DNA from 3 places in the Bacillus sp. H1a genome. Region 2 is predicted to be linked to each of the others. Evidence: riboswitches for the same ligand, from Rfam matches in the RefSeq annotation. Region 2 holds a riboswitch; each other region holds the start of a gene.
The links. A riboswitch is a leader RNA that binds a small molecule or an ion and turns the genes downstream of it on or off. The one in region 2 is predicted to bind lysine.
Positions count from the first base shown of each region.

Region 1: it holds a riboswitch for lysine, as region 2 does, so the genes downstream of both, U860_RS0106460 (amino acid permease) here and U860_RS0122595 (amino acid permease) in region 2, are expected to answer to the same signal.
Region 3: it holds a riboswitch for lysine, as region 2 does, so the genes downstream of both, lysA (diaminopimelate decarboxylase) here and U860_RS0122595 (amino acid permease) in region 2, are expected to answer to the same signal.

Region 1 is NZ_AYMH01000015.1:46,582-57,245, forward strand. It holds gene U860_RS0106430 (penicillin-binding protein 2) at 1-149, shown strand, start outside; gene lepB (signal peptidase I) at 252-773, shown strand; gene U860_RS0106440 (8-oxo-dGTP diphosphatase) at 917-1,441, shown strand; gene U860_RS0106445 (class I SAM-dependent methyltransferase) at 1,523-2,287, opposite strand; gene U860_RS0106450 (DUF2716 domain-containing protein) at 2,486-2,977, shown strand; gene U860_RS0106455 (iron-sulfur cluster biosynthesis family protein) at 3,040-3,345, opposite strand; gene U860_RS0106460 (amino acid permease) at 3,459-4,925, opposite strand; lysine riboswitch at 5,038-5,230, opposite strand; gene U860_RS0106465 (GNAT family N-acetyltransferase) at 5,616-6,065, shown strand; gene U860_RS0106470 (sulfite exporter TauE/SafE family protein) at 6,106-7,008, opposite strand; gene U860_RS0106475 (VOC family protein) at 7,216-8,013, shown strand; gene U860_RS0106480 (aminoglycoside phosphotransferase family protein) at 8,027-8,968, shown strand; gene U860_RS0106485 (metallophosphoesterase family protein) at 8,982-9,725, shown strand; gene U860_RS0106490 (uridine kinase) at 9,896-10,567, shown strand.
Region 2 is NZ_AYMH01000047.1:100,590-111,253, forward strand. It holds gene U860_RS0122580 (SgrR family transcriptional regulator) at 1-1,059, opposite strand, end outside; gene U860_RS0122585 (MFS transporter) at 1,166-2,428, shown strand; gene U860_RS31860 (hypothetical protein) at 2,481-2,684, opposite strand; gene U860_RS0122590 (ABC transporter permease) at 2,999-4,198, opposite strand; gene U860_RS0122595 (amino acid permease) at 4,259-5,683, opposite strand; lysine riboswitch at 5,831-6,012, opposite strand; gene U860_RS0122600 (GNAT family N-acetyltransferase) at 6,218-7,072, shown strand; gene gapN (NADP-dependent glyceraldehyde-3-phosphate dehydrogenase) at 7,100-8,539, opposite strand; gene U860_RS0122615 (ABC transporter transmembrane domain-containing protein) at 9,185-10,664, shown strand, end outside.
Region 3 is NZ_AYMH01000003.1:176,021-186,684, forward strand. It holds gene U860_RS0102590 (sirohydrochlorin chelatase) at 1-590, opposite strand, end outside; gene cobA (uroporphyrinogen-III C-methyltransferase) at 592-1,368, opposite strand; gene U860_RS0102600 (DUF3906 family protein) at 1,455-1,655, opposite strand; gene U860_RS0102605 (ferredoxin--nitrite reductase) at 1,666-3,288, opposite strand; gene cysC (adenylyl-sulfate kinase) at 3,301-3,894, opposite strand; gene sat (sulfate adenylyltransferase) at 3,907-5,043, opposite strand; gene U860_RS0102620 (phosphoadenylyl-sulfate reductase) at 5,083-5,787, opposite strand; gene U860_RS31090 (YezD family protein) at 5,874-6,017, opposite strand; SAM riboswitch class I at 6,089-6,197, opposite strand; gene lysA (diaminopimelate decarboxylase) at 6,315-7,631, opposite strand; lysine riboswitch at 7,811-7,992, opposite strand; gene U860_RS0102635 (DUF3888 domain-containing protein) at 8,081-8,476, opposite strand; gene U860_RS0102640 (LTA synthase family protein) at 8,738-10,624, shown strand.

The sequences.
Region 1 (10,664 bases), on a different contig from region 2:
CTGTTGTTGTACCGTGGGTGAATAATGATAAATCAGGTATTAATTCTGCAATTGGTAAAGAAATTTTGGATGCGTATTTTGATTTGAAAGCACAGAGATCAGGTGTAAGTGCAGTCCCGGTCGCACAACAGCCGAATAATGTACAGTAAAAAACGAAATTAAAATTGTAGTATATCACTGCACAGATGAAACCATATTGTGCAGTGATATATTTTTGAGCTGAAAAGTGTTTTGATAAGGTGGGAATACATATGAAAAAGGAGATCAAGGGCGGCTGGGGAAAGTACATACTATTTATATTTGTTTTGGTAGTAGTGTATCAGTCTTTTACCTTATGTAAAGTTGAAGGGAAATCAATGCAACCGACTTTACATGAAGAAGACTACGTATTTGTAAATAAAGCTGCTGTACATGTTTCTGACATACAGCACGGAGAAATCGTCATTATTAAAGAAGAAGATGGATCGAAATATTATGTAAAACGCGTAATAGGACTTCCTGGTGATGTCATTAACATAACGAATGGAAGTGTATATGTTAATGACAAAAAGCAAGATGAACCGTATATAAATAAAGACCTATATAACAATACACAAGTGTTTTACAACTTTCAAAAGACAAAGATTCCACCAAATAAGTTATTTGTAATGGGAGATAATCGTGAGTATAGTAGGGATAGTCGAAATGGCTTAGGATATATTGAAGAAGATAACGTTATTGGCAAGGTGGAATTTATATATTATCCTTTTTCGAAAATGAAAATACTAGACTAGTTTAGTCTAGTTATTTTATTTTCTTCAAAAAACAACGAATGAATTAGATGAACCTTTTCATCCTCAAGTGCTCCTGTTAGGGCGATGATAAGTAACGCTTTTATATTAAGTTAACGGTTAGGAAATAGAAAGGATATGATAGTATGTATAAGTACACAATATGCTTCATTAGAAAAGGGGATACCATACTCCTTTTGAATAGGAACAAAAAGCCGACAATGGGAATGTGGAATGGTGTTGGCGGTAAAATTGAGGATAATGAAACCCCATATGAAGGAGTAATTAGAGAAACGTTTGAGGAAACGGGAATTCAGCTTCAAAGTGTAACGTATAAGGGGAATGTTATCTTTAAAGATAAAGACGAGCCTCGGGATAGTGAGGGAATGTATGTATTCCTTGCTGATTTACCAGATGGAGTACATATGGACACACCATTAAGCACGGCTGAAGGAATATTAGAATGGAAGTCAATCGATTGGATATTAGATGGTGATAACAGAGGTGTAGTTAGCAATTTACAAAGATACTTACCGATATTATTAAAAGAGGATAACAAATTAGAGCATACCTTTATTTATGATAACCGGAATATCATTGATTACATAACTTCTATTCTGACAGAAGATGATACGAAAAAACGACATGTAAAACATCTCGTTTCTCAATAGGAGAAGCCCCGTTAAAATACTAAAAAAAGCCAAATCCTTTATTGGAATTTGGCTTTTTTGCAGGGAATGCTAATTCAAGTTTTACTCTACATAATTTGCTTTAATGATAAAGCGGTGTTGCTTTACATCGAAATATCCTTTTTGCAAGATCATTTCATGTATGCGATACAATTCCTCATTATAGCGTTCGATAGTAAAATCAGGGATTTGCCACGGAATTGCTTTTAAATAATAAACGACAGCGCCGATATCATAATAGCGCTGAAGAGGGAACTCTTCCTTCGCTTCTATAATTGTAAATCCACTTTGCTTTAATTCACTACATGCTGTTTCGAGTGACCAACTTGCAAATTCTGAATTAAGCGGTGCACCAAACAGCTCATTAAGATGGGCACAATCAAGACCACCGACTTGCTGAGTAAGGAATACACCATTTGGCGAAAGGATCCTTTTTACTTCAGAAGCGCTATATGATTCATGTCTATTTATTATGAAATCAAATTGGTTATCGTGAAACGGTAAAGCAGAATCATCTGTTACTTCGAGAACTTGAACTCCTAAAGGCTCTAATTTTTTTCGAGCAATTGGTACGTTTGGAGTAAATCCTTCAGTAGCATACATACTGGACGGAAACGGTTGTAACATAGATAAAAACTCTCCGCCGCCAGTACCCATATCTAACATTGATTTTGCATGTTGCATAAGCTGGAAAGCAGCGCTACCGTACGACCATGATAAAGGCTCGCTATTCATTCGACCAGTTTCTGAAATGAAAGAAAAGTCCCAGCCGCTAAAATTTGTCTTTGCACTTTCTAATAGTGCTGAAAATAATGGATCACGTTTCATATTATTGTCCTCCTATTTCGTTAATGAATGATATAGTAAGAAATGAGAAAGGGAGGACCTCTTATTAAAATGAAGCGGTCTTACGTTTCGTGTTCGAATAGATTCATATTACATTCGCTCCTCGCGAGAATAGTTATTTATATATTCGGGATAGTCGAGTGGAAATCCTTTGAAATTATAAGGGAAGGCAGTTGTTTAATGAAAAATTGGATTGAGTTTACAGACAAAGAGTACGATCAAATTTGGGACAGGGTATACAGTGAACTTGAGTTTTCACCGAGTGATGTTACATTTCCATCATTTAAAGTGCCAAGTCCTTTTGTTACATATGATATTTCTCAGTATTTCGGTGAGTCGGTGGATTTAAGTGCATATGACGAGCTTGAAGAAAAAGCGTTACAAGCTTTTAGAGAGAATACAGAATTAGATGAATATATAACGGTACTTGATTGGCAACATGAATGTTACTGGGTAAATCCATATTTAAAGTTCGATAGAAATGAATTTGATGAGTGGATAATTCCAATCATCCCAAATGGAGACTACTATTTCTTTATTCAGAAGGACTTGAAGTGGGGGTATTTAGGTCATCCTTGGGAAAAGAGTATAACGATATTTGGAAAAGAACTAATAGAGAGCATTGAGCAAAATAAACCGGAAATGTTTTATAAGATTTTAAGGCAGGGCTAATGTGTATCTCTAATTTGAATATAAAAGATGCCAATACTTCAATACGAAATATTGGCATCTTTTTATTTTTTTATCGACAATCCATACACCAATGTCTCACTCGGAGTCGTAATACTAAAACCAGTCGTCTTATAATCAAGTTTTAACGTATCACCAGTATAATCTTTTGTGAATGAGTCCATTTGTACAATAAGCTGTTCATCTTCATATACAGCGTCATTTGCATTATATGTATCCCAAATTAGATCAACATCAACAAAAATACTACAAGAGTTTGTCATTGTTCCTCTAATGCGAATGATCTTTTTGTCTTCACGTTCTAGCTTCTGTATAGCTGCTTTTGCTTCATCAGTAATACGAATGTTCATTGGATCCCAACCTTTATTTATGTTTCTTCTATTATTGCAAAAACAGAAGAAATAGGGAAGGAAGAAGCATTGCAATAAAAAACGAGCAAACAATATTGTTTGCTCGTTGTACTTTATTTCAGTTCACATTTATCAAGTGGAATCACTTTCGTTTTCTTAGTAAATTTATATCCTAACCATAGTATTAAGAAGAGCGGTAAACCGATGTAAGAAACAAGTACACCGTTCCAATCGATAGATGCTCCCATAAATGCTCCGTAGTTTTGACCTAAAATAACGATCACACAAAGTGTAAATGCAAAGATTGGACCGAACGGGAACCATTTTGCTTTATATGGTAAATCTTTTAAATCTTTTCCTTGGGCAATATATGCTTTTCGGAAACGGTAATGACTAATAGCGATTCCTACCCAAGCAATAAATCCTGACATCCCAGAAGCATTTAATAACCAAATGTATACAACACCGTCACCGTATAAAGAAGCGATGAAAGCGACGCTACCAACTACTGATGTTGCGATTAATGCGTTAACAGGTACACCGCGGCTATCTAATTTACCTAAAAACTTTGGTGCTTTTCCTTGGCGAGCTAAATCCCAAAGCATACGAGTTGATGCGTACATTCCAGAGTTACCAGCAGATAAAACGGCAGTTAAAATAACAGCGTTCATAACAGAAGCAGCAAAGGCAACGCCCGCTTTTTCAAATACAAGTGTAAATGGACTTACTGTAACATCACTTGCTGCAAGGCTATCAGTCGTATAAGGAATTAATAAACCAATAACGAGAATTGCTAAAATGTAGAATAATAGAATACGCCAAAAAATAGAACGAATTGCTTTCGGAATATTACGTTCTGGATCAGACGTTTCACCAGCAGCCACTCCTAATAATTCAGTTCCTTGGAATGAGAATCCAGCGGCCATAAATACACCGATAATTGCCATGATTCCGCCGTTAAATGGTGCATCTGCAACAGTGAAGTTTTTAAATCCAATAAATTCGCCGCCCATAATTCCAAAAATCATCATAAAACCGACAATTAAAAAGATAATAATAGTAACTACTTTAATAAGTGCGAACCAATATTCAGATTCACCAAATCCTTTAACAGATAAATAATTTAAGAGAAAAATAATAGCTAAACAAAGTCCACTCCAAATAAGAGAAGGTGTATTTGGGAACCAAAATTTCATAATTAATGTTACGGCCGCTAGTTCAGCTGCGATCGTAATCGCCCAGTTATACCAATAGTTCCATCCAAGTGCAAAACCAAGTGATGGATCAACAAATTTTGTTGCATAAGTACTAAAAGATCCAGTAACAGGCATGTAAGCTGCGAGTTCTGCTAAGCTTGTCATTAAAAAATAAACCATAATCCCAATTGCAGCGTATGCAACTAGTGCACCGCCAGGACCAGCTGTATGGATAACACTACCGCTGGCAAGAAATAGTCCGGTACCGATTGTACCACCGAGAGAAATCATCGTAAGGTGACGAGATTTTAATCCACGTTTTAATTCACCTTGTCCTTGTGTAGTTTGCGTTTTAGAGGTAGCTTGATTCGTTGCGCTATTCATGTTCAACACTCCTTTTCTTGTAAGATAGGAAGGAGCGGGGGAGAAAAATACAAAAAACCGCCAAAAGAATTAGGCGGAACGTTTCACAAATAACCACCCCATCATACCCTTCCGTTAAGATAGCACCCCACGTCTACACGGTAATTTTGTAAACGTGACAGTTCTGTTCCTTTCGGAGACAGCCCCAGCCCATATTTCCAGAGAAGAAATATAAACTTCGGCAACTTTTCCTTTCAAACGGAGTCGATGACATTCTCTGTGTCTCGGCCGTTATACTCTTAAAAGTTGCAACCTCTACCTCATCGGATTGATGAGGATTTATTTATTGCTATGATTTTTAATATATGGCAATTGTAATGACTTTCTGAAAATATTGCAAGGAATTTTGTAGGGAAAAGTCAAAAATTATCGGTTATTGTATAGGAAACGCTTGCAAAACTCCACCCGAACCTACTATTATGTAACAATAAGCAAAGAAAAAATTGTTATACAAATGTTTCGCAAAAAATAATGAAAAATCCTCTAAAATTAAAAGAAAATTCAGAAAATATAATTCGACATAAACATCAAAAGGGGATTAGTTCTTTATTCTGTTTCAAGAATAAACATATGTGCGCGTTAAAAAGAATGAATATTCTTTATATTCGTGATAAAATTGAAGTATTGTTTAATGGAAAAGGGGACATCGTTATGAAATTAGAAACGGAAAGATTACATATTATCCCGTGTACGGAAGAGTGGGTTCAAATTGCGAATAATCAAGGATACAATAGTGGTCCGCATATTTTAGGGCATGTAGAAAATGTGAAACAAGATGCGGCTTTATTACCATGGGGCGCTTGGTATGTTATTCGAAAAGAAGATGACATCGTTTTAGGTGATATAGGATTTAAAGGGGCACCTAATGAGAATCATACAGTTGAAATTGGTTACGGATTTATTGAGAAATATTGGAATAAAGGGTATGCAACAGAAGCGGTTCGTGAATTAATGACGTGGGCTTTTCAAACAGGAGAGGTGGAAACGGTTATAGCAGAGACACTCCTTGATAACTATAGCTCTATTCGTGTATTAGAGAAATTACATATGAATAAAGTAAATAGTACTGAAACGATGATTAATTGGAAGATTGAAAAATAAAAAATACCGCCCGAAGCAAATCGGGCGGTATTTTGCGCAATTATGGTAGCATTTGTTTTTGATCTGTCGGATAGCCTATCGTCGTTTGTTTCGAATGATTTGAATGATTACGGACAGAAATGAAAATAGAAATAATAACGACTAGACCAACTGCAACATAAGAAAGTGTAATAATAGTTGGATCAACTTTAAATGATGTAAGTAATGTACGTATATTCGTAAAGATAATAAGGCCACCGACGAGTACGCCGAGTAAATGTGGAGGAACGATGCGTACTAACCATGCTGCGATTGGTGCGGCAACAACACCGCCGAGCATTAAGGCAAATACCCAAACCCAGCTAACTTGTTCCCAGCCAAGAGAGATGAAAAAGCCGATTGTTGCAGCGAGTGAAACAGGAAATTCGCTCGTATCTACAGATCCAATAACTTTTCTAGCTTCATTTCCTCTTGCAAGAAGAACAGGTGTCGTAATAGGCCCCCAGCCACCGCCACCAGTTGAATCAACAAATCCTGCAAATAAGCCAAGCGGCACAAGTTGTTTCGCAGACATACGCTTATTTGAAGCAACAATTTGTTTTTGGATGATGAATCGTAATAAAATATAAACCCCTAAAGTAAATAAAAATAAGGAAATGTATGGTTTAATTACATCGCCAGGTAAATTACTTAAAAAACATGCCCCGACAAAAGCACCGATCGCCCCTGGCAATGTAAGTCTAGAAACTGTATATTTATCAACGTTTCCGAATCGTATATGAGATGCACCGGAAGCGGCAGTAGTGACTACTTCAGCTAAATGAACTGATGCAGAAGCAACAGCTGGTGCGATACCAAACATTAATAATAAAGAGGAAGACGTTACCCCATACGCCATTCCAAGCGCTCCATCAATCAATTGAGCGAAAAACCCAATAATAGCAAAGACAATTAATTTCTGCATAAATAATCCCCCTAAAATAATAAATAAAAAAGGCACTTTCCCCGTGTGAGAAAAGTGCCTTTGGTTTTTCCAATCAGCATTATATTAATTTGTTTCATTATAATGCATATTAATCTTATAAATCAACTAGGTTTTAAAGTTTTTTGAATTGAATGAAAGAAAGAGAGAATATACAATAAAAGGATGGAGAGAAAGGGGAGAAAGAATATGTTAGCATTTGATCATCTCGTTCACGCAGTTCATTGTACGCCTGAGGAAGCAGCAAAACAAATGCAGTCATTAGGTTTTCATACAGTACAAGGTGGACAGCATACAAACTGGGGTACTTGGAATAGTTTATGTTATTTTGATTTATCATATATAGAATTTTTAGCAGTTCAGCACGAAGAAAAAGCGAAAGAAGCAGAAAATCCATTAGTGCAGGAAACGGTTGTTAAATTGCAAAATGGAGAAGGAATGCTACAAATCGCAATTCGAACAGATGAAATTGAAGAACTAGCAGTTAAGCTAAGCAAGCATGGTTTACAAACGATAGGACCATTTGAAGGAAAACGAGTGAGAAAAGATGGTCGCCTATTACAATGGAAAATGTTATTTGTAAAGCAGGAAGAGGACGGACCCAAATTACCATTCTTTATACAGTGGAATGAAACGGATGAAGAAAGAAGAAACGATTTACGTAAAACAGGGACGATCGCTGAACATAAAAGCGAAGTACAAGAAATTGAAACGATTCATTATGCGGTGAATAATGTACGAGAAACAGTGCGAAAATGGAAAGAAGTAATGGGGTTAACAGTAAGTTCAATCATAAGAGATGGAGAGTGGAATGCAGAGTGTCAAAGTGTATTATTTGGTGGTATTAGTGTGCAGTTTTGTGAACCGGTAGGGGTAGGGTTCGTACAAGAGCGTTTAGTACAGTACGGAGAATATCCGTTTGCGGTGGAGTTTAAAGGGGAAAGAAAACAGAAGCATCAAGTACTAGGTAGTATGTACATATATTAATAGAGGTGAGTTTGTGGAGAAAATTTTAAAAGCGATAGAAAGAAAACTAGACTGGCCTCTTATTTTAAGAGCGATTGTTATTTCAAAAGGTTTTTCGTTCGATGAGAAATATAAAATTGAATTAGAGAGTGGAGAAACGTATTTTATAAAAGTATGTGATTCTTCATATTTTGAACGGAAGCAGGAAGAATATGAATATATGCAGAGGCTAGAGTCATTGCATATTCCCATGCCAAAATTAATTCATTTTATAAGCCTTACCGAATTAAAGAAATGTGTACAAGTATTTGAGTGGATTGATGGATTAGATGGTGAAGATATATTAACAACTTTGTCTATTGAAGAGCAATATAGGGCTGGAAAAAAGGCTGGAGAAGTGCTGAAAAAGATTCATTTAGTCGAAAAAGAGAATGTGAGTAATTCATGGGAAATGTCTATATGGAGTAAATATGAGAGATACTTAGAAGCGTTGAAAGAATATAAAGTAGACTTTCTAAATTTAAATACAGTGTTAGACTTTGTAGGAAATCATAAAGATTTATTAAAAGGTCGTCCCATTGTATTTTTACATGACGATTTTCATCCAGCCAATATAATGATTGAACATAATGAATTTAGGGCTGTCATTGATTTTGCTAGATTCGATTTTGGTGATCCAATTCATGATTTTTATAAAGTAGCGTTATTTACGACTAATATAAGCGTACCATTCGCTATAGGACAAGTTCACGGTTATTGCGGAGGTGAACCATCGCTGCATTTTTGGAAATTGTATTCGCTATACGCAGCAATGATTTTCCTATCCGATATAGTATGGACAAATCGAACTACACCACATTTAGTAGATGATATGAAAGAGAGATTGAACCAAATTTTAGAAGAGCATAACGATTTTTCTTCTTATGTTCCGAGGTGGTATCAATCATTTAATACGGATATAGTAAACAAAAAATGATGGAGGGATTCATTTGGATAAAATTGCGGTAATTTCAGATATTCATGGTAATATTCCAGCATTAGAATCCGTACTGAAAGATATTAAATTAAGAGGAATAGAGCGCATTATTTGTCTAGGTGATTTAGTAGGAAAAGGACCTCATTCAAGCGAAGTAATTGAAATCGTTCGTAAAGAATGTGAAGGAGTCGTAATGGGAAACTGGGATGATTTCATTACAAAACCGACTGAATTTGAAGCATTAAAATGGCATCAAAAACAACTGTCAGAAGAAGAAAATGAGTATTTAAGAAGTTTACCATTTTCAATTGAGTTCTATATGAGTGGGAAACTCATTCGTATGTTCCACGCTTCACCGAGAAGTTTATATGAAAGAATTCAACCGCACGCTTCAAGAGAAGAGCGTGTTAGTATGTTCGAAAATAGTGATTTGACGGAAAATATAGAAGGGGAAAGAAAACCAGATGTCGTTTGCTACGGTGACGTTCACCAAGCGTTTGTTCAAAATTTCAGAGGGAAAACGTTATGTAATGCTGGGAGTGTAGGAAATCCTCTTGAAATTACACAAGCGTCATATTTAATCTTTGAAGGAACTTACAATGAAAAAGAAGCAGCGAGTTTTTCCATTCAACTAGTAAGAGTACCGTATGATATTGAATTAGCCATTCGACTAGCTGAAGAGCTCAATATGCCAGAAATTGAGGAATACAAGCAGGAGTTGCGAACTGCTTTGTATCGAGGGTTGAAAGCGAAGTAGGGAATATCTAGATCAATAGTCAATGGAACGATATCAACAATTTTTGAAATATATCGGTCGTAACTTGAAATATATCAACGGTCTTTTCAAAATATTGATTTACCGACAAATAGTGACAAAAAATATTTATCATAATTATATTATGTAAACAACATTAAGGAGGGAATGTCGTGCATCGCCAAAAACGACTGAAAGAAATTGCTGATCATATTTTAGCGTTAAATTTAAGTCATCCGTTAAGAGTTGGAGTAAGTGGTATTACAGCCTCAGGAAAGACAACATTTGCAAACGAACTAGCAGAGGAAATGAAAAAACAGGGAGTGCAAGTAACACGCGCCACTATTGACGATTTTCATAACCCGAGAGCGATTCGATATGCGCAAGGTAAAGAATCTGCAAGAGGATATTATGAAGATGCACACGATTATACAGCTTTTAAAGAAAGATTATTAATGCCTTTAGGACCTAATGGAGATTTACATTATGAAACGATTTCTCATAATTTAATAACTGACATCCCTGTACATAATGCACCTGTAGTGGCTCCGCCTAATATGGTGTTAATAGTTGATGGGACATTTCTATTAAAAAAAGACATTGAGCATTTATTTGATTATAAAATTTTTGTAGATACAGATTTTGAGATTGCTAGAAAACGTGGTGCAAAGCGAGAGACTAAAGCTTTTGGAAGTTATGAAGAAGCCGAGAAGATGTTTTCGAACAGATATCATGCAGCTTGTAAGATGTATATAGACGAGCATAATCCAAAAGCGTGTGCGGATGCTATATTTCTGAATAGTGATTTTGGAAATCCAGATGTTATCTTTCATGAACGAAAGTAATGCACAGTCAGAAATATATGTATAACCTTTTATTTATTGTTATAATTAAATTAATTTTATGAAAAAAATTACAGGGGATAAGGCAAAAATAAGTTGA
Region 2 (10,664 bases):
ACCAGTTTTTTTAAAATTGAAGCTAGCATAAATGCAACCTATTTCTTCTATTTGGATATCGTGTCTTTCGTTTTCATTTTCATTTGGCAGTTCATAATCAGAATGTATTTTCACATGATCTGGAATACGCCAAAACTCAATACGGTCTAGTAACGCACGCTCTTTAAAATAATGGGTGAAAGCTTCGAGTACGATATTATCTTCAGAATAATGATTAAGTTTAAAAGGTCCAGTACCTATGTAGTGATGATTTTGAATGACTGCATCATGTGGCAAGATTGCGAGCTGCATTGAACTCACATAATGTAAGAAAAATAAGTTCGGTTTTGCTAAATGGAATCGTATTTGCAGTGGTGATGGTGTTTCAATTTGAACAATTTCTTCTGTTAACCATTCGAAAGGAGATTGGACTTGCTTTAATCTTTCAAATGAAAATTGAACATCTTTAGAAGTTAAAAGAGTTTCGTTATGAAAATGTATATCTTTTCGTAAATGAAACGTCCACGTAAGTTGATCCTGACTTAATTCCCACGTATGAGCAAGATGTGGTTCCATTTTTTCTGTAACATCGTTATAAACGACTAATGTATCAAAAATTTGACTAGTAAGATGGCTCTCCGTAGTTACAGCCGCAAAAGCCGGATCTAACGGTAATATCTTTCTTGATATAGGGATCTTTAATATGTCGTACATATCATTTGAAGGTTCATAGCCAAAATGATGATGTAGTTTACTTTCTATTTTTTTCTGAAGTGCAAGAGGAAGGGGTTCTTTTAAAAGAAGAAAGATATCTTTTAACTTTTCTTGCTCTAAAAGTTCATCTGTATATAATTCAATTGCTTCTATTAAAGTATGTGAAAATATAATTTCCGTCTTATTCCCGCGGCCTCGCCCTGGAGTCCAGCAAATTAATTGTTCTTCGCTCATTTTCTTTAATAAAATCTTCACGTTTTTCGTACTGCAATATAAAATATCCGCTAATTCTTGTAAGCTATTTCGCATATGCTGTTGATCTTGTACATGCAGCCTTAGTCTAATATAATAGTCCATAATTTTCATATGTATACACGTCCTTCTGTATAAAAGGGGAAACTCTTTAGAATATTCTAACCTTTTTCTTCCTCTTTTTCAAAGTAAAATGAATAAGCATAAGGAGGGAGAAACGATGGGGTTTTGGAGTATGCATCGAAATATAAAAATTAGAATTATAACATCATTTTTAACACGAACTGTATCAACGATGATTTTTCCATTTATGGCGATTTATTTTTCAATAAAATTAGGCAGTACGATTGCTGGCGCTTTACTACTAATCAATGTGTTAGCTTCATTAATAATTGGTTTATATGGCGGGTATATTGGAGATCGGCTTGGGCGTAAAAAAGTAATGATTATAGGTCAAAGTATACAGGCCGTTTCAATTGCTTGTATGGGAGTTGCGAATTCGGATTACGTAGACTCACCGTGGTTAACGTTTTTATTTATGTTAGTAAATAGCTTAGGATCTGGACTTATGAATCCAGCGACCGAGGCGATGTTAATAGATGTGAGTACACCTGAAAATCGAAAGGTGATGTATAGCATTAACTACTGGGCTATTAACTTATCCATTGCAATTGGAGCGATATTTGGCGGGCTACTATTTGAAAACTATCGCTTACAATTGTTTATTGTATTAACAGCTGTTGCTGTAATCACCTTATATGTTATGGCTGTATATATGGAAGAAGTGTATGTAGCTCGCAAAACAGTAGAGAAGAAAAATGTATTAAGAGATATGGCGGAAAGTTATAAAGTTGTTATGAAAGACCGAGCGTTTTTAATCTTTTGTGCAGCGAGTATATGTACGTTATCTTTAGAGTTTCAAATTAATAATTATTTAGGGGTGCGTTTGCAGAAGGAATTTGAAACGGTTCATTTTTTATTCGGAAATGGTTTTACTTTTGATTTAACAGGTATTCGAATGCTGAGCTGGATATCTGCAGAGAATACAATTTTAGTTGTGCTATGTTCAGCGCTTATTATTAAGATGTTAAAGCGTTTCAACGATTTGAAAATCTTGTATGTAGGTTTATTCATTTACACAATTGGATTTACAATACTCGGAACGAGCAATAGCTTATGGATTTTATTAATCGCGGGGCTATTCCAAACAGTAGGAGAGATGATGTATGTTCCGGTTCGTCAATCCATTATGGCAGATATGGTGCCAAATGAGGCGAGAGGCTCATATATGGCGATTAACGGAATGGTCTTTCAAGTAGCGAAAATGAACGGTGCATTAGGAGTTATGCTAGGCTCATTTATTGCATCTTGGGGAATGAGTGCGATGTATTTTATCATTGGTATGAGCAGTATTTTATTATTTATGAGGGCAATTGGGAAAGAGAAGTATGAGGATGAGAGAGAAGTTTCGCAGATTGGATAAAACTATATGAAAAGCGAACCAGCTATACTGGGACTCGCTTTTTATATAGCCCCTAAAACGGATCAACTTCAGCTAAGTCAGGATTAGCGTTAGGGTTAGTTAACAAACTCTTCAGTTCACCTACTTCAGAGAGAGCGACGAGGATATAACCACTAATGAGGACGATGAGTCCGATGACCCGTAATGTTTGTAGTGTAATGTCACGGCTATTTTCTTCTGAGTTGTTTTTGGGAGGAGAAGGTGGATTGTTGTTTATAGTAGAGCTCCCATCTTTTTTATTTGTCCCGCATTAACGGGCAGTAAGACTCCCACCTCAAAATTCGGCTGTAAAGCAAAGGAGTTAGGTGGGAGATCAGCTGCCCGTAAAAGCCCGATTGGTTCAACTAATAATCAGTGGGGGATGAACAAAACCCCCCACTGATTAAAGTTTCACTTTATATGTGTAAAATTATTATTTAACTTATGGATAGGGATTGTATAGTCATTTTCACTATATGAGAAATGCCTACGAAAAGTGATTAGAAATTTTGGGACGAGAAAAGAGGCTGCTATGTGCAGCCTCTTTTTGAACTAAAACGAAGAAATCCTCTTCTTTGTTTTCGGTATGATAATAAATTTGATCCATAGCATTCCTATTACTACAATGATAAAGCCAAGTAATAATTGTCTTGTAGCAATGAGTACAACACCTGAAAATACAACTAATTGAATGCTTATTAACATAAAAATTAAGCGGAGAAATTGATTCATTCTTTCATCGGTGCTAATTGGATATAATGCTACGATAATATTTACCGAAAAACACTTCCACAGGGAACGAAGCTGCATAGCAGTCATATATATGATGCAGTAAGTGATAGCGCCTTTGACATATATATTCGGTACGAAATATACGATGAAGGAGCCGATAAAGCTCAAGCGAATATATATACCGAAATAATCATTACCACGTAAAAACGCTAGTGTATGTGAATAGAAGAACGTTGCTTGTTTTTTATGTAATATGGGTTCAATCCAATTTGTAAGCCATTTTCTTTTGTTTACTTGTTTTTTTAACTGCGGAACATCGGTGAAGATGCTAGCGAATTGATAAAAGTGTATGTCCATTTTCTCTTCTTGCTCGATTATGTATTCCCACGGTATTCGTTTTGGGGGCTGTTTCTTCGTATATAGAAGTAGGAAAGCAAGAAGTAATAGTAAGCCGCCTAGCACAATGATATTTGCAATATAAAAAAGCATGTAAATGATTAGGACGTTACAAGCAATACGAATGATAAGCCATATGTTTTTTGCATGACTATCACGCCATATCCAATGTATGTATATGTTCCAGCCTTTTAAAATCATCAAAACGATAAAGATTGTACATAAAAAAGGTACGGTTAATTGTAATGATTGCATGGCAAGCGGCACGATAATAAGGAACGTAAATACGAGTGGGAAAAGCTGAATGACGTAATTATATAGAAGAGATTTTTTGAAATAAGAAGTTAATTTCTCTTCTAGTGCTAATAAATAGACAGCATCAGGTTTTTGAATAAACGTACGGATTGGGCATCTCGTTATAATCGTTGTAAGTACGATTGTAATGAGTACTAAAGATATTCCTTTAGAAGGAGATGCTTTCAGAAACTGAGCATAATAATATGCACCAACGCATGAAATAAAGATAAAGCTATATAGTAAACCGTTAATCATACGTGCAAAGTATGTAATGGCATTTTGAATATGTTGTTGGAAGCGACTGCTCCATAGCGATTCGATTGACATGTTTTTCACCTCTTCGTTCTATTATATATGTTTTATTAAGCAAAAAACGAGCAAATTGCGTTATGCAATTTGCTCGTTTTTCTTTTCGTTATTTTTTTTCTGATCACGATTCATTAATGGATAGAAGGCAAAGCCGATTATGAATAAACCAATTCCGAGAAGGAATGTTTTTATATCGGATGCGCCGGTTTTAATAACCCATAGTGCATAGCAAAGTGCGATAACTGCGACTATGCCATCCATAATTCTTGCCCGCATTTCATTTTTATATGTTTCACCAGTTGCGACTAGTTTTAACTGGAAGATTGGTGAAACGAGATATGGAATGAGATAGGCTAAAGTTGATACTGTAATAACGAATGTATAAGCTTCCGCGATTGTTCCTGATAATGTTGAGAATAAGAACACTTGCGACATAATGTTTGTTAATCGTAGTGAATAGATCGGGCTTCCTTTTTTATTTGTTTTTGTAAAGAAGGAAGGGAAGAAGCCTTCTTTTGCTGCTTGATAAGGTACTTCTGAGCTTAATAAAATCCAGCCTAATATTGAACCGAATAGGGAAGTAAGAGCAAGTAATGCCATAAGTTTCCCACCGCCATGACCCATCGCTGCGTTTAATGCGTCTGCTAATGGACGTTCAGAAGCTTGTAATTTATCAACATGAAGTACACCCATTGTTAAAATTGTAATTCCTAAGTAAATTGCAACTGTAATAAGTAATCCTGCAACCGTTGCACGTTTTACCGTTTTTGGAGAAACAGCACGGTTTGATAAAAGAACTGCTGATTCAATTCCGATAAATGCCCAAAGCGTTGTTAGAGCAGCTAAGTTTACTTGTGATAGAAGACCGTGTGATACGCCTTCTTTATCAATCATCGGTGTGTACCATTGTCCAAACTTTGAAGCTTCGAATGCAAATAAAGTAACGACGATGAATAGAAGGAATCCAGTTACTTTCGTTGTTGTTGCTAAGAAGTTTAGTTTTCCGGCTCCGCTTACACCGTTTGTTAAAATGATATGAGTTCCCCATAGTAAGATGGAACAAATAGTAAATGTAATAAGTTTTCCAACTTCTACGTTAAAAGAACCGATTGAAAATAATAGTCGTGTATCTTTCATAATCGGGAAGAAGAGTGATAAATATCCCGCAAAAGACGTAATGATGGCAACGTTACTTGCCCAGTTTGCAACCCAGTATCCCCACACCATGCTGAAACCAGCCATTTTTTTCTTTTTTGGTGATGAGAATAAAGCATATGCATGACTTTGTGGTCCTGTCGTTAAATCAGGACGACGAATTGCTAAATTACCGAAAACAAGAGCTAGCATTAAAACACCAAACCCTGTTGTTAACCAAGCTAAAGTGACACCAAGAGGGCTTGCTGTTTGTGCCAACGTACTTGGCACCATGAAAATACCAGCGCCAACCATGTTACCGACAACGAAAGCTGTTAGTACCCAAAAGCCCCATTTTTTTTGTTGCATAGAAAATACCTCCAAAGTTAGTATAACCAAGTCAAGCGAGGAGATATGTATGTCTTCCAGGTAAGGAAGAGAAGTTCCAAACAAAACAAAAAAAGCACGTAAACTTGCCGCTACATGCTTTCTATCTTATAAGAAACCCACGACATACCTCTCGATAGCTCTCCACAAACGAAACGTTTGTGACAGTTCTGCACTTATTAAATGCAGACCCAGCAAGCGTGCATGGTGGACACGACTTACTTCGGCAATCATTCCTTTCTCATTCATTCATCAATGCCACTACATTTCCTGAAATGATACTCTTAATGACTGCAACCTCTACCTCACCGAGATACGAATGAGGATTTAAATATTAAATTAACGTATTTAAGAGTAACAAATGAATTTTTCTACGTCAATGGATATAGTAATAATCAGATTATGGAGAAGAGTTTGTTATTAAGGGCTTGGAGGGTTTGAAATGGATTCATTGAATAAATATATATTGAATTTTTAATAGAGAATTTACTGTCAATGGGAATGGAGGTTGTTTAAATGATACGTGTTTATAGTGAAAGTGAGGACAGAATCAGTATATTAAATTTAATAAAAAATATGGGGATAGAAGAAGAGATAGGCTCTTTAGATGATATCGTATTGAACTCTACGCATTTTCTTTTATATAACCAAAATGGGATTGAAGGATTCGCGTATTCATCTTTTTATACAAATAGTAATGGAGAGTCTATTGTTCAAATAAGTGTGTATGTGGAACCTGGTTCTCGTTTGAAAGGTATTGGTTCTGCCTTATATAAGGCAATAGAGGAGTGTACTTCTGAAATGAAACCGGATTTTGTGTGCACTTATATGAAAATTGAATCAGAAAATTGTATTGGTTTTGCTAAGAAAATGGGGTTTGAAAGATGGTGGGGATCGCTGGAATTGATATATAAGGGAGGGAGTTTTCCTGAAACGGATATCACGTTTATTAAGTATGAAGATAGATTTTTCAACCAGTTTGTAAAAATGGTACAGGAATGTTATTACGAATTGCATGAAATGAATGATATGAAGCCTTATCTTGCTCCGGAAGATAGTATAAAGAAATACAAATTGAGCAATGAAAGTAATGTGTATATGGTTTTAAAAAATGAACAGTTGGTCGCATCAGTTACGGTAGGGGAAGGGACAATAGAGAATTTAATGGTTGCACCAAGTCATCAAGGAAATGGATATGGGCGTGAAGCTTTACAATTTGGTATGAACAAGTTGTTAGAAGGCGGGTACGAAGATATTAGACTATGTTATATAGAAGGAAATGAAAGTGCTGAGAGGTTATACAACTCTGTAGGATTTAAGCCGCTTCATCATACACAAGTGTTTCGGAAATTTAAAAAGCAGCTGACCTAAATATTAGATCAGCTGCTGAATATAAGATTAAACTAAGTTTAATACAGTTACTTTTTGACGAGTCATAGACTCAAGGCTCTTACGAATACCTTGTGCGCCCATACCTGAACCTTTTACACCGATGAATGGGAAGTGGTCAGGACCGCGCTCTGTGCGTCCGTTAATTTGAACAGAACCAGTATCGATTTTGTTCGCAATTGCAAATGCTTTGTTAATGTCTTTCGTGAAGACACTTGCTTGCAAGCCGAACTCTGATCTGTTAGCAATTTCAATCGCTTGTTCGTCAGAAGAAACACGGATGATTGGAAGGATTGGGCCGAATGGCTCTTCCCAAGCAACTTTCATTTCTTCTGTTACGTGGTCGATTAAAGTTGGGTAAATTAAGTTACGCTCACGTTTGTTACCGATAACGATTGTTGCACCTTTTTCAGCAGCGTCGTCAATTAAACCTTGAACGAAGTCAGCAGATTTATCGTCGATTAATGGAACGATTGTGCTGTCTTGTTCTGGAGATCCAACTGATAATTCAGCTACTTGCTCTTTTAATAAGCCAACAAGCTCGTCCGCTACATTTTCGTGTACAAGTACACGTTTAATAGCTGTACAACGTTGACCTGAGTAAGAGAATGCACCGCTTACGATATGTTTTGCAGCTTCTTGTAAATCAGCATCTTCACGAACGATACCAGGGTCTTTACCACCAAGTTCTAATACAAGTGGAATCATCGCAGCTTTTTTCGCTAAATGTTTACCTGTATTTGTACCACCTGTGAACGATACCATATTGATTCCAGCATGCTCTACTAAGTAGTCACCAATTACAGAACCGCGTCCTGTCGCTACGTTTACAAGACCTTTTGGAAGGCCAGCTTTATGAAGTGCTTCAACCATTTTAATACCGCTAATTGCACCTTGAGTTGCTGGTTTGAAGATAACCGCGTTACCCATAATAAGTGCTGGCGCAAGTTTTGCAGCAGATAAGTTTACTGGGTAGTTAAACGGTGCGATTGCTAATACAACACCAAGTGGTGCGCGTTGGATAATCGCAAGTTTAGATTTAGATCCACCAGGGAAGCTATCACCCATCATACTTTCTCCGTGCATATGAAGTGCTTCGTCAACCGTGTAACGAATTAAGTCAGCTGTACGAACAACTTCTTTTTTCGCATCTTTATATCCTTTACCGACTTCTTTCATAATGATATCGGCAATTTCATCTTGCATATTTACGAGCTCATCAGCCCATTTATATAAATATTTTGCGCGATCTTGTAGAGAAGCTTCAGCCCATGATTTTTGAGCTTCTTTTGCAGATGCAATTGCTTCATCTACTTCTCCGCGAGTAATTGCTTGTACTTGACCAATTACTTCGTGTAAGTATGGAGATGGAATTTCGATTGTTTGACCTGAAGAGCTTTCTCTCCATTCTCCGTTTAAATAAAATTTGTACGTATTGCTAGTTGTCATGATTAGTCCTCCTAAAATAGCAACTTGTAAGAGTGAGTATAAGGTGATTGTAGGGGGTTTGATAATATTTTTCAAATGAAATGTTTGTGAAAACGATTTCTTATTATTTTTTTATTTTGTATGCCCTTTCTTACAGAAGATTCCCTTATTTCAAACTGGATTATAAGTAGAATGTATCACTTTCATTTTTGGTGATAAAAGATTATTTTATTCTATAGATAAAAAAATAATTGACAGAATACTCAATAAAGTTGTAAGATTATAAATGGAAAATAAATGAAAGGGGTGTGCGTAATGATTGTAATCGTAAATGTAATGGGCTTAGCTCTGTTAAATGGCGGAAAACATTCATATCATTACGCAACCCGTGCGGATATATAGGACTTTTTTGTCTTATGAGAAGCGTACGTTGCGTATATCGTAACGTACGCTTTTATGCATTCCCTTGCATATCGTCAAGCGGCGGTATGCTTTTTTTTGTCTAATTTGCTTGTTTCCATACTTTGTATGGTTACTATAAAAATCAGAATTTGGAAGGTGGAAAAATGTGATGAAATTGTATGGCAAACGAAATGTAAATGTGATGGGTTTGGATAGCGGATAAAGAAATGTGAGTCAAACGAGAACGGGAAGGGAGAGGTTATATTGTTTTCAGTACTGCAAAAATTAGGATGGTTTTTTAAAGAGCATTGGAAAAGGTATAGTATCGCAATTGGGGTACTTTTAATTGTAAACGTAATAGAGGTAATTCCTCCGAAAGTGTTAGGAATTACAATTGATAATATTAAAACAGGAGCCTTAACGAACGAGGCGATTATGCAATATATTTTTATTTTACTTGGGGTAACGATAGGCGGGTATGTGCTCACTTTTATTTGGCAGCATCAACTATTTGGTGGGGCGTTCGTACTTGAGAAAACGATGCGTTCAAAATTTATGGGGCATTTACTCAAGATGACGCCGACGTTTTATCAAAAAAATCGTACTGGCGATTTAATGGCGCGAGCGACGAATGATTTAAAAGCAATCGCGATGACAGCTGGCTTTGGTATATTAACGCTCGTTGATTCTAGTCTATATATGCTTACAATCGTTTGTATGATGGGCTTTTCAATTAGTTGGCAGCTAACATTTGCTGCGCTTATACCGCTTCCGATTATGGCGTATGCGATGAATATATACGGAAAGAAATTGCATGAACGATTTACAGTTGCACAAGATGCGTTCGGAGATATGAATGATAAAGTGCTTGAATCAATTGCTGGTGTACGCGTTATTCGTGCGTATGTACAAGAAAATGCTGATCAAGAAAGGTTTCATCATTTAGGAGATGACGTATACGAGAAAAATATGAAAGTAGCAAGAATCGATGCGCTATTCCAGCCAACTGTGAAAATGCTCGTTGGTCTTAGTTATTTAATTGGTCTAGTGTACGGTGCATATCTCGTGTTCCAATCAAAAGTAACACTTGGGGAACTCGTTTCTTTTAACGTCTATTTAGGTATGATGATTTGGCCGATGTTTGCAATTGGTGAATTGATTAATGTTATGCAAAGAGGAAATGCTTCGTTAGATCGTGTGAATGAAACGTTAGCTTATGAACCGGATGTAAAGAATCCAAAAAATCCAAAGGTTGTACAAGAGCCGGATTACATTCAGTTTGATAATGTTTCTTTTTCATATCCTTCATCAAATGAAACAAATTTAAAAAATGTTTCGTTCTCATTAAAACAAGGAGAGACACTTGGAGTTGTTGGGAAAACAGGAAGCGGGAAAACGACGCTCGTTCGTCAGCTGCTTCGTCAATATCCACTTGGAGAAGGGGATATTGCAGTTTCTGATGTGACGCTAGATAAAATTACGAATGATAACGTACTTGGCTGGATTGGATATGTACCTCAGGAACACATTTTATTCTCAAAAACAGCGAAGGAAAATATTTTATTCGGAAACAGAGAAGCGACTGAAGAAGAACTTGAAAAAGCGATTGAAATAGCTGCGTTTAAAAAGGATTTAGAGTTTTTACCGGAAGGTTTAGAAACGCTTGTTGGAGAGAAAGGTGTTTCTTTATCAGGTGGGCAAAAGCAAAGGATTTCGATTGCGAGAGCTGTTATTCAAAATCCGG
Region 3 (10,664 bases), on a different contig from region 2:
TTCATGAGCAAGCCTGTAAATAATAAGTAAGGTAACACAACAATGTTCCGTTCTTTTTGTTCTACAATTTCTTTCAACTTCTCATCAAACTTTGGCTCCGCGGCTGCTAAATAACAAACTTCCACCTTTATAATGTTCTTTTCTTTTTGAAATAAAGAAGAAATCCACTTTATATCTTGTAAAGTTTGAGGATCACTACTTCCTCGTGCAACGAGCAAAAGTGTTACTTCTTCTTTAATACCCATTCCGTTATATACCGCCTTTACAAGCACTTCTGATACACCAAATGGATTACCATGAACTATTTTAATATTCGGATATTGATCGTTTAACCTTTGTAATTCAAGCGGAATATCTTCCTTCACATGTCCTGCCGCTAATAAAAAAACAGGGATCGCGACAATCTCTGTAGCACCACGCTTCACACATGTACGAAATCCTTCATCAATAGATGGACTTGCTAGCTCTAAAAAACAAACTTCTTGAATATTTGCCTCTACACGGCTCATACATGATGTAATAAATTGAATTGCTTCTTCTTTTGCCGCTTTCAAACGGCTTCCGTGACATATATATAAGACAGCTTTCATATCACAACACTCCGCTTACTTGATATGCATTTTCCGTTTGCTTCTCAAACCAATGTATCTTTTCTCTAAAACGGACAACTTCTCCAATAACAATCATACTTGGATTTTGAATTTGTTCTTTTTTAGCAACTTCTACTATCGTTCCTAACGTCCCTGTAACCGTACGTTGCATAGATGTCGTCCCCCACTCAATAATAGCAGCAGGTGTATTCTTTTCTTTTCCGTACTTTATAAGTTGTTCACATATGTAGGGTAAATTACTAACCCCCATATAGACAGCTAATGTATCTACACCTTTCGCTAAGTTCTCCCATTTCACTTCTTCCTCAGCACCTTCTTTTCTATGCCCCGTCACAACGGCAAAACTTGCACTTGCATCGCGATGCGTCACTGGAATGCCAGCATAAGCAGGAGCAGCTATGCCCGCTGAGATGCCAGGAATAATTTCAAATGAGATACCTTGCTTTGCCAATGCTTCAGCTTCTTCTCCACCTCTTCCAAATACAAATGGATCCCCGCCCTTTAGTCTCGTTACAACTTTTCCTTTTTTCGCATATTTAACAAGAAATGTGTTAATCGTCTCTTGCTTCATCGTGTGATAATTTGGGAGTTTCCCGCAATAAATTAAATCCGCTTCAGGCTTTGCATAAGAAAGCAATTCTTTATTTACAAGACGGTCGTACAATATAACATCAGCCTTCTCGATGCATCTCAACCCTTTAACAGTAATTAAATCCGGATCACCAGGACCCGCCCCGACGATATAAACCTTCCCCATCATCTCTCCTCATTTCTATTATTAAAATGAAACTTCCATCCTTATACACGAATGGAAGTTACTACTATTTTGTATTACAATGTTCCCTACTCATAAATAACAAACGCCGCTCCTTTTCGAATCTTCTTTTTTTCATATAAGGAGATTTCTTTCACTTCTGGTAGCGGTAAAAAATACTTTTCCAGCTCTATTTCCGCAAGCTTAAACGCTTGCTCTTCACTTTGAGCAACAACGACTATAGGAACAACACTATTCACTAATACAGCTTCAAATCGATATAAATCCATATTGTCCCTCCTAAGACGCTATTACTTCTTCTAATACGCGATTTAGTACAATTTGTAATTCTTCCACTCCAACACGTCCTACGAAATCATAAAACGTTTCGGCTAGTAATTTATTCTTTTGGAAATAACGTAAAAAGGACACGAGAACATCCGGTAAATCTTCACCATCTATTTTCCCTTTTAATTTTTCGTTATACGCTCCGCCATCCAATAGCGTTCCGCCCACATATATTTCAAATGCCTCAACGATTCCCTTTTCCTTTGTTTTCAGTTTTACTCCTTGCAAACCAATATCAGCAATTTGACGTTGACCACAGGAGTTCGGGCATCCTACCATATGAATTCGAACCGGAACATCAAGTGCAATTTGTGTATCTAAGTATTCTGCGATTTTGCGTAATCTTTCTTTCGTTTCTACTAATGCAAGATTACAATACTCAATACCAGTACATGAAACCGCATGACCGATAAACGATTTCGGGTTTGCAGAAATTGCTTCAAACAACGGTTCACTTAATAATCCTTCAACATTTTCTGGCGGAACATTCGGAATAATGAGGTTTTGTGAGTTACAAGTACGAATTTGTCCATTTCCATATTGCTTTGCAATTCTTGCAATCTCAAACATCTCTTCTGCATGTAAACGCCCTACCGGCACATTAAAACCGACATATTTTAATCCTTCTTGTTTTTGATCTTGTACGCCATAAAAATACCCGGCATTCCATCCTTTGAGCGCACTTTCTCCTTTACTTTGCAAGGGTCCTGTGTATTCTACTAGTTTCTCTTTAAATTTCTCAGCTCCCCAGTCAGCAACAAGAAATTTCAAACGTGCTAAATGGCGTTTTTCGCGATATCCAAAATCACGGAATATAGTAGCAATTGCAATCGCTACGGCCTTTACTTCTTCTGGTAAAACGAATACATCTAATTCTTCCGCTAAGTAAGGGCGCGCAGATAATCCTCCGCCTACTTTTATATGAAAACCAACTTTTTTCTCACCATCTATTTCTTTCGTAGCAGGTGTAAATGCCACACAGTTAATTTCAGCATTTGCCGAATTATAAATGTTAGAACTAATAGACATTTTAAATTTACGTGGAAGATTAGAAAACTCTTCATTATGTTGGAAATAATCGTATATTTCTTTCACAATCAACGTTGTATCAAATAGTTCATTCGCATCAATTCCAGCAAGTGGATTCCCTGTAATATTACGCGTAATATCACCACACGCACCCGCTGAAGATAAACCAACTCTCGCTAACCTTTTAAAAATATCCGGAATTTGCCCAATTTCTAGCCAATGAAACTGAATCGCCTGTCTCGTCGTAATATCTAACACATCACGCCCATAGTCTTCAGCGATTGAAGCAAGTGCTTCTGCCTGTGCATTTGTAATAATCCCAGAAGGAATATTAACACGCATCATAAAATAGCCAGCTTCTTTCGGTCGTTGCAAATACAATCCGGCCCATTTAAAGGAGTCCCACTCTTCTTTCGGAATAGATTCAAATCCATTTTCCGCATAGTAAGGAATATCATTAAAGATTTCCAAACCATCTTTTTTCAATTTGTTTTTCTCAGTCTGATTTAATTTTTCATTATTAGCCCATACTTTTTCATAACTCATTTTTAAATCCCCCTATATAAAGCTACGCTCTTGTAAGTACTTCACGATTTGTTCTGCACATTCTTCAATAGAATACTTGTGCGTTTCTACAATTAATTCTGCTTGTTCCGGTTCCTCATACGGTGAATCAATACCAGTAAACTGTTTAATATCACCTTTTCTCGCCTTTTTATACAGACCTTTCGGATCACGTTTCTCACACTCTTCAATTGGACACTGCACAAAGACTTCAATAAACTCATCTGCCGCTAATAGATCTCTAACTTGTTTTCGATCTACTCGAAATGGTGAAATGAACGCTGTAATGACAACAGTACCTTGATCTACAAATAGCTTCGCCACTTCGCCAATACGTCTTATATTTTCCATACGATCACTTTCAGAAAAACCTAAGTCTTTATTTAAACCGTGGCGAATATTATCCCCATCTAACACATAATTTCCAATATTCTTTCCAAATAGTTTACGAGCAACCGCATTGGCTACTGTAGATTTACCCGAAGCTGATAAACCAGTAAACCAAACTACAAAACTGTGATGCCCATTCTTCACTCTTCTCTCATCTTTTGAAACCGAAGCTGTATGCCAAGTAATATTCGTATCCATCTCGTTCTCTCCCTATTCTGTTACTACTTCTTTTTTCAAACCTTTCATTAGCACTTCCACTACTTCTTTACGACTAAATGTACTTGGCGGAATCTCACCATTTCTTAACATTTCTCTTACTTTCGTACCTGATAAAATGACGTGGTCTTCTTTTCCGTGCGGACATGTTTTCGTTGAAGCCATCGCTTCACATTTGATGCAATAAAAACTATGTTCAAAAAATAACGGCGTAATCCCTAACTCTTCTACTGTAAAATTCTTAAAGATGTCCTGCGCTTCATACGTTCCGTAATAATCTCCTACTCCTGCATGATCACGCCCGACAATAAAGTGAGTACAGCCAAAATTCTTTCTTACTAATGCATGAAATATCGCTTCACGTGGACCTGCATATCGCATCGCTGCAGGAAATACCCCTAAGAAAACACGATCTTTTGGATAATAATTCTGTAGTAATAATTCATAACTTTCCATCCTCACATCAGCAGGAATATCATCTGATTTCGTTTCACCAACGAGCGGGTTTAAAAAGAGACCATCGACAATTTCAAGTGCAGATTTTTGAATATATTCATGCGCACGATGTACAGGATTGCGTGTTTGGAACCCAACTACCGTTTTCCATCCACGCTTTTTAAATTCCGCTCTTGTTTCGATTGGATCTAAATGATAAGAAGCAAACTGATCATTTTCAGAGCGTTGTATTAAAATAATAGCGCCTCCAACGTAAACGTTCGGCCGATCATACAATTTTTTCACCCCTGGATGAGCCTCATCCGTCGTTTTATATACGAGTAACGCCTCTTTTTCTTTATCAGGTACAAAAATATCTTCTATTTGAATAACACCATATACAGTTCCACCTTTAACAAGCTTTACTTCTTCTCCAACTTTCAATCTTTCTGCTTCTTCTTCCGTTACTGGTAATGCAATCGGTATACTCCAAACACTACCGTTTACTAAACGAAGCGTTTCTACAACTGAGTCATAATCTCTCTTCCCTAAAAATCCTGTAAGAGGGCTATATCCTCCTGTCGCCAAAAGTTCTAAATCACTAAGTGCAATTTTGTCTAGCTCGATTTCTTTTACAATGTTCGATATGTCATATGTTTCATCAATACGGTTTACTAATTCATTTGTTGTACTCATCTTTTTATATCCCTTCTTAGCTTTATTTCAAAATCTATCTCATTGAAAGTGAAGTCCGCATTCTGTCTTCATTTTCCCAGCCCATCTTCCATCTCTTGAGTCGCCACCATCTCCTACAGGCAATGTACATTTCTCACACCCAATACTCGGATAGCCAACATCATGTAGCGGATTATATGGCAAACTATGTTTGTATACATATCGCCAAACTTCTTTCCAAGTCCAATGAATGAGCGGACAAACTTTAATAGATTGAAAACGACGATCTTGATTTATAAACTGTGTGTGCTTACGCGTTTCTGATTGTTCCCTTCTCAAGCCTGATATCCACGCTTTTTCGACTGCTAATGATTTTTCTAACGGTAAAATTTTTCTAATATTACAACAAAGATTCGGATTACTTTCCCATAATTTCTCTCCATGAAGCTTCGCCTGTTCTTCAAGTGTAAACTCAGGCTGTTTTTCTATAATATTTAATGAAGGAAATCTCTCACGTACCTTTTTAATTAATTCGTACGTTTCTTGAAAATGAACATTTGTATCTAAAAATACAACTTTAGCAGATGGATTTACTTGGTTTATAAGGTGCAATAAAACCATTCCCTCCACTCCAAAGCTACATGCATATACAATTTCATCTTTATACTCTCTATAAGCCCAGCTTAATACCGATAACGCACCCTTCGTTTCATCTTCTTCAGAAAATGAAACACTATTTTCTTCCCACGTTTCGTACGTCAACATGTTTTTTCCCCCTGTAACAGCAAAAAGACGGTTTTAACCTAATAAAATAGATTAAAACCGCCTCTAGTTTTTCTAGTCAGCGCTTTTTACTTTAAACGGACTTTTTCACTTTTTTCCAATTGAATCACTTTTCCATCTTGCACAACAATTGTAATTGAACCATATTTCATATCAACAAGCATCGTTTGAATTTTTTCGGATACTTCATCAAAATGTTCCCGTACTCCCACGCAAACAGCCCCCTTTTTATTCATAAAAAAAATCTTTCCCATTTCGAAAAGACTGTTCGGTAATATATTTTACCTTATCTTTCAAAATGGATTCCATTTTGCTGGATTTAGCACCTTGCTTTCTATAAGCAGGTTGCCGAGCTTCATAGGGCCAGTTCCCTCCACTTCTCTTGATAAGCTTTGTATTTGTATTTTATCACAATTCTGATTTTTTTCAATCCTAGTTTTCCGATATATTTTAATTATTTTATTTTTTTAAAAAGGAATTGCCCACCCTGAGCAATTCCTTTTTCACATTTAAACAAGCTCTTTAATACGTATGCGATCGTTCCCAATAATATTTTCATATGTTTCACGTTCTACAACAATTTGTGACGTCCCGCCTTTTGCAAAGACTACAGCTGGTCTACGAATACGATTATAATTATTAGCCATCGAGTAGCCATACGCACCCGTACAAGAAATCGCTAGTAAATCAGAAGAGGCAACTTTCGGGAGATCAATATCCCAAATAAGCATATCTCCACTTTCACAGCATTTCCCAGCAATCGAAACGAGTTCCTCATTTTCATCATTCCCTCGATTCGCCAACATCGCCTCATAACGAGCTCCATATAGAGCCGGTCTTAAATTATCCGTCATCCCACCATCGACTGAAACATATTTCCGAATACCAGGAATCTCTTTCACTGCTCCGACTGTATAAATTGTTGTTCCGGCATCACCTACGATACTACGGCCTGGTTCAATCCATATTTCCGGAAGCGGATATTCACATAATGTAAACTGCTCTCTCACCGTACTTGTTACAGCGTGCACATACGTTTCAAGTGTTAACGGTGTATCAGACTCCGTATAACGTATACCGAAACCTCCGCCCACATTCAATACTTTCACTACATAGTTTGTTCGCTCTCTCACTTCTTCTAAAAATTGACGTAGTACTTCAATTGCTCGAACAAAACCAGCCGTTTCAAATATTTGTGATCCAATGTGCGAATGAATTCCTAATACATTATAATTTGATTTTTGCAAGGCAAGCTCAATTGCCTGCATCGCTTGACCATTTGAAACACCAAATCCAAATTTCGAATCATCTTGCCCTGTTGTTATATATTCGTGTGTATGTGCCTCTACTCCAGGCGTTACACGGATTAATATGTTCACAAATTTCCCATGTTGAATCGCTAAGTCATGTAAAATTTCTAATTCTAAGAAATTATCTACTACAAAACAACCGATATTTGCCTGAAGAGCCATAATAATTTCTTCTTCTGTTTTATTATTTCCATGAAAATGAATACGAGATGCCGGAAAACCTGCTTGGAGCGCAGTATATAATTCCCCTCCAGAAACAACATCTAAAGACATATTCTCTTCACGAGCCACTCGGCACATCTCCATGCACAAGAACGCCTTGCTTGCATATGCTACTTGATAAGAGAAACCACTTCCTTTAAAAGCACGATGAAACGTACGACAATTCTCTCTAATAAACTCTTCATCGTATACATAAAGTGGTGTTCCGTATTGTTTTGCTAGCTGCGTCGTATCGCACCCTCCAATTTCTAAGTGTCCTTGCCCATTGATTCGGCTTGTGCCGTGTAAATACATTTGAATTCCTCCCTTATTTCCTCTAAAACTCATAACCCCAATCTTCTATTCATTGCAGCACGCTTTTAGATAGACAAAAAACGCGCGGAACAATGTTCACACGCGTTTCTTATTAGGAAAAATATATATTGAAAAAATAAACGAGTTGTTATCTTCTCAAATAAGAAACCGCATCAACATCTCCAAATAGCTCTCCATAAAATAAATCTTATGACAGTACTACATTTATTCAATGCAGTCCCAATATATGAATAACGTGGTCATTCTTATATTTCGGCAATAGTCCCTTTCAACCTATGATCACAGATTCCACTAAATCTCCCATAGCTTACTCTTTCCTATCGCGGCCTCTACCTTTGAGAGTAGATGAGGTAAGTCTATTTAATTTTCAAACATCTAATGTTGCTATTAACAATACCAAAGGAACATTTTATTTGTCAAACAATTTTTCAAATTGTTTTTTTACAGTTTAATTTGGTGTCATTTGGTAAACGTTTTACTACAACCTTTGTTACTTCCCATTCGCCTTCCTCATTATTAAACGTAATTGTTACTTTTTCAAATGGCGGAGCAATTTTCCCACCAACTCGTTCATATTTCGTTACTTCGATAACTGCTTGAAATAAATATGTACCACTATACATTTTTTTTAAGCTAATAATTCTCGGACACTCATATGGTTTCAAGCCCCCATACTGTTTTTCAATCGCTCTATTTATTTTTGGAAATAAAACAGAATAAAGCGCATCTTCCATGAGCGGCGTATCATATTGTGCTACTGATATATTCGGTGAAGCAAAAAACATAAAACCACTGCATACTATAACGTATAATAAATTTCGCATTATAACCTCCGCATCATTACGCAATACTTTCTATGTTTAGCAAATGATAATAATCATACATAGAAATTTCATTTTATTGTCTCCCACTTCCCTTTTTCTACTCAATTGTTGCAAAAAAAGCCCACAATCCTCTTTTATTTTCGTATAATGATACTCATAGTATAATAATCATAATAATAAAGGACTGTTCGTATATATAAAGTGAGGATAACTGCAATTAACTTCACAAGAACTGTCATGCTTTCAGGAGAGGAGTATATTATGCTACAACATCTGTTTCCAAAATTACGATTTGCACTCGTTGCAGTCGTTTTATTATGGATTAAAACATATATTGTGTACAAGCTAGCATTTGATATTAAAATTGATAACTTCTTTGAAGAATTTATGCTTTTTATTAATCCACTAGCTTCATTACTTTTATTTTTCGGTTTAGCTTTACTTGCATCTAAGTACCGAAATCGAATTATTATTGTAATTAGTTTTATACTGTCATTTATTTTATTTGGAAATGCAATGTTTTACGGGTTCTATAACGATTTTGTTACATTCCCTGTTTTATTCCAAACAAATAACATGGCTGATTTAGGAACGAGCATTAAAGAGCTCTTTACGTACAAAACATTACTTTTATTTGCAGATACAATTATTTTAATGTTTATTTCACGTAAATTCCCATCATTTTGTGATACAACGCCACTTTCTCGTTCTGAGAAGCGAACTTTCTTTAGTGGTGTAACAGCGCTATTAGCACTGCAAATTGCTGTTTCAGTTATTTATAAACCACAAATGTTCTCACGCTCATTTGATCGTCAAACTGTCGTGAAAAATTTAGGTTTATACACATATCATCTATTTGATATTACACTTCAATCCAAATCTTCGGCTGAACGTGTATTTGCAAGCGGAGATGGATTTTCAGAAATTAAAAACTATGTAGACGCAAAAGATAAGCAGGTTGATAAAAACTTATTCGGAGCTGCAAAAGGTAAAAATGTAATTTTAATTTCAATGGAATCTACACAAAGTTTTGTTATTAATAAAAAAATAAATGGGAAAGAGATTACACCATTTTTAAATCAGTTTATAAAAGATAGTTTTTACTTCGATAACTTCTATCATCAAACAGGACAAGGTAAAACTTCTGATGCTGAATTTATCGTGGAAAACTCCCTTTATCCATTAGACCGTGGCTCTGTATTCTTTACTCATGCTAACAATGAATATACCGCGACACCAGAGCAATTAAAAAAATACGGTTATTATTCTGCGGTTTTCCATTCAAACGATAAAACATTTTGGAATCGTGATGTAATGTATCCTGCACTTGGATATGATCGTTATTTTAATTTAAATGATTACGTAGGCACTGAACAAATGTCTGTCGGTTGGGGATTAAAAGATAAAGAGTTCTTTGAACAATCTATTCCAAAGTTAAAATCTTTACCGCAACCGTTCTATACAAAATTTATTACTTTAACAAATCATTTTCCATTTATTCTAAGTCCAGAAGATAAATATGTTGATGAGTTTAATTCGGAAAGCGGTGTTCTAAACCGCTATTTCCCAACGGTCCGCTACACGGATGAAGCTCTTAAATTATTCATTAATCAATTGAAAGAAGAAGGGTTATACGATAATTCCGTTATTGTCATTTATGGTGATCATTATGGTATTTCTGAAAACCATAATGCAGCTATGGCTCAATTCCTTGGGAAAGACGCTATTACACCGTTTGATTCTATGCAATTACAACGCGTCCCCCTCATCATTCATGTACCTGGTCAAGAAGGAAAAGTCATTTCTAAAGTATCAGGACAAATTGATATTAAACCAACGCTTCTTCATTTACTTGGTATTAAAACAAATCAATCAATTGAATTTGGAACTGACTTATTTATAAAAGAAAAGGATCCACTTATGGTAATGCGCGATGGTAGTTTTGTAACAGAAGATTATGTTTATACAAAAAATATATGCTACAAAAGAAGCTCAGGTGAAGAGGCTGACATAGCACTATGCCAGCCATATATCGAAAAAGCCAAAACAGAATTAAAATTCTCCGACAAACTGATTTATGGAGATTTATTACGATTTGATCCTAACAATCGATATAAAACTGGAACGATGACAACGAAATTCGAATAAGGTGAGAAGCAACTTTATGAAAAGTTGCTTCTTTTTTTCT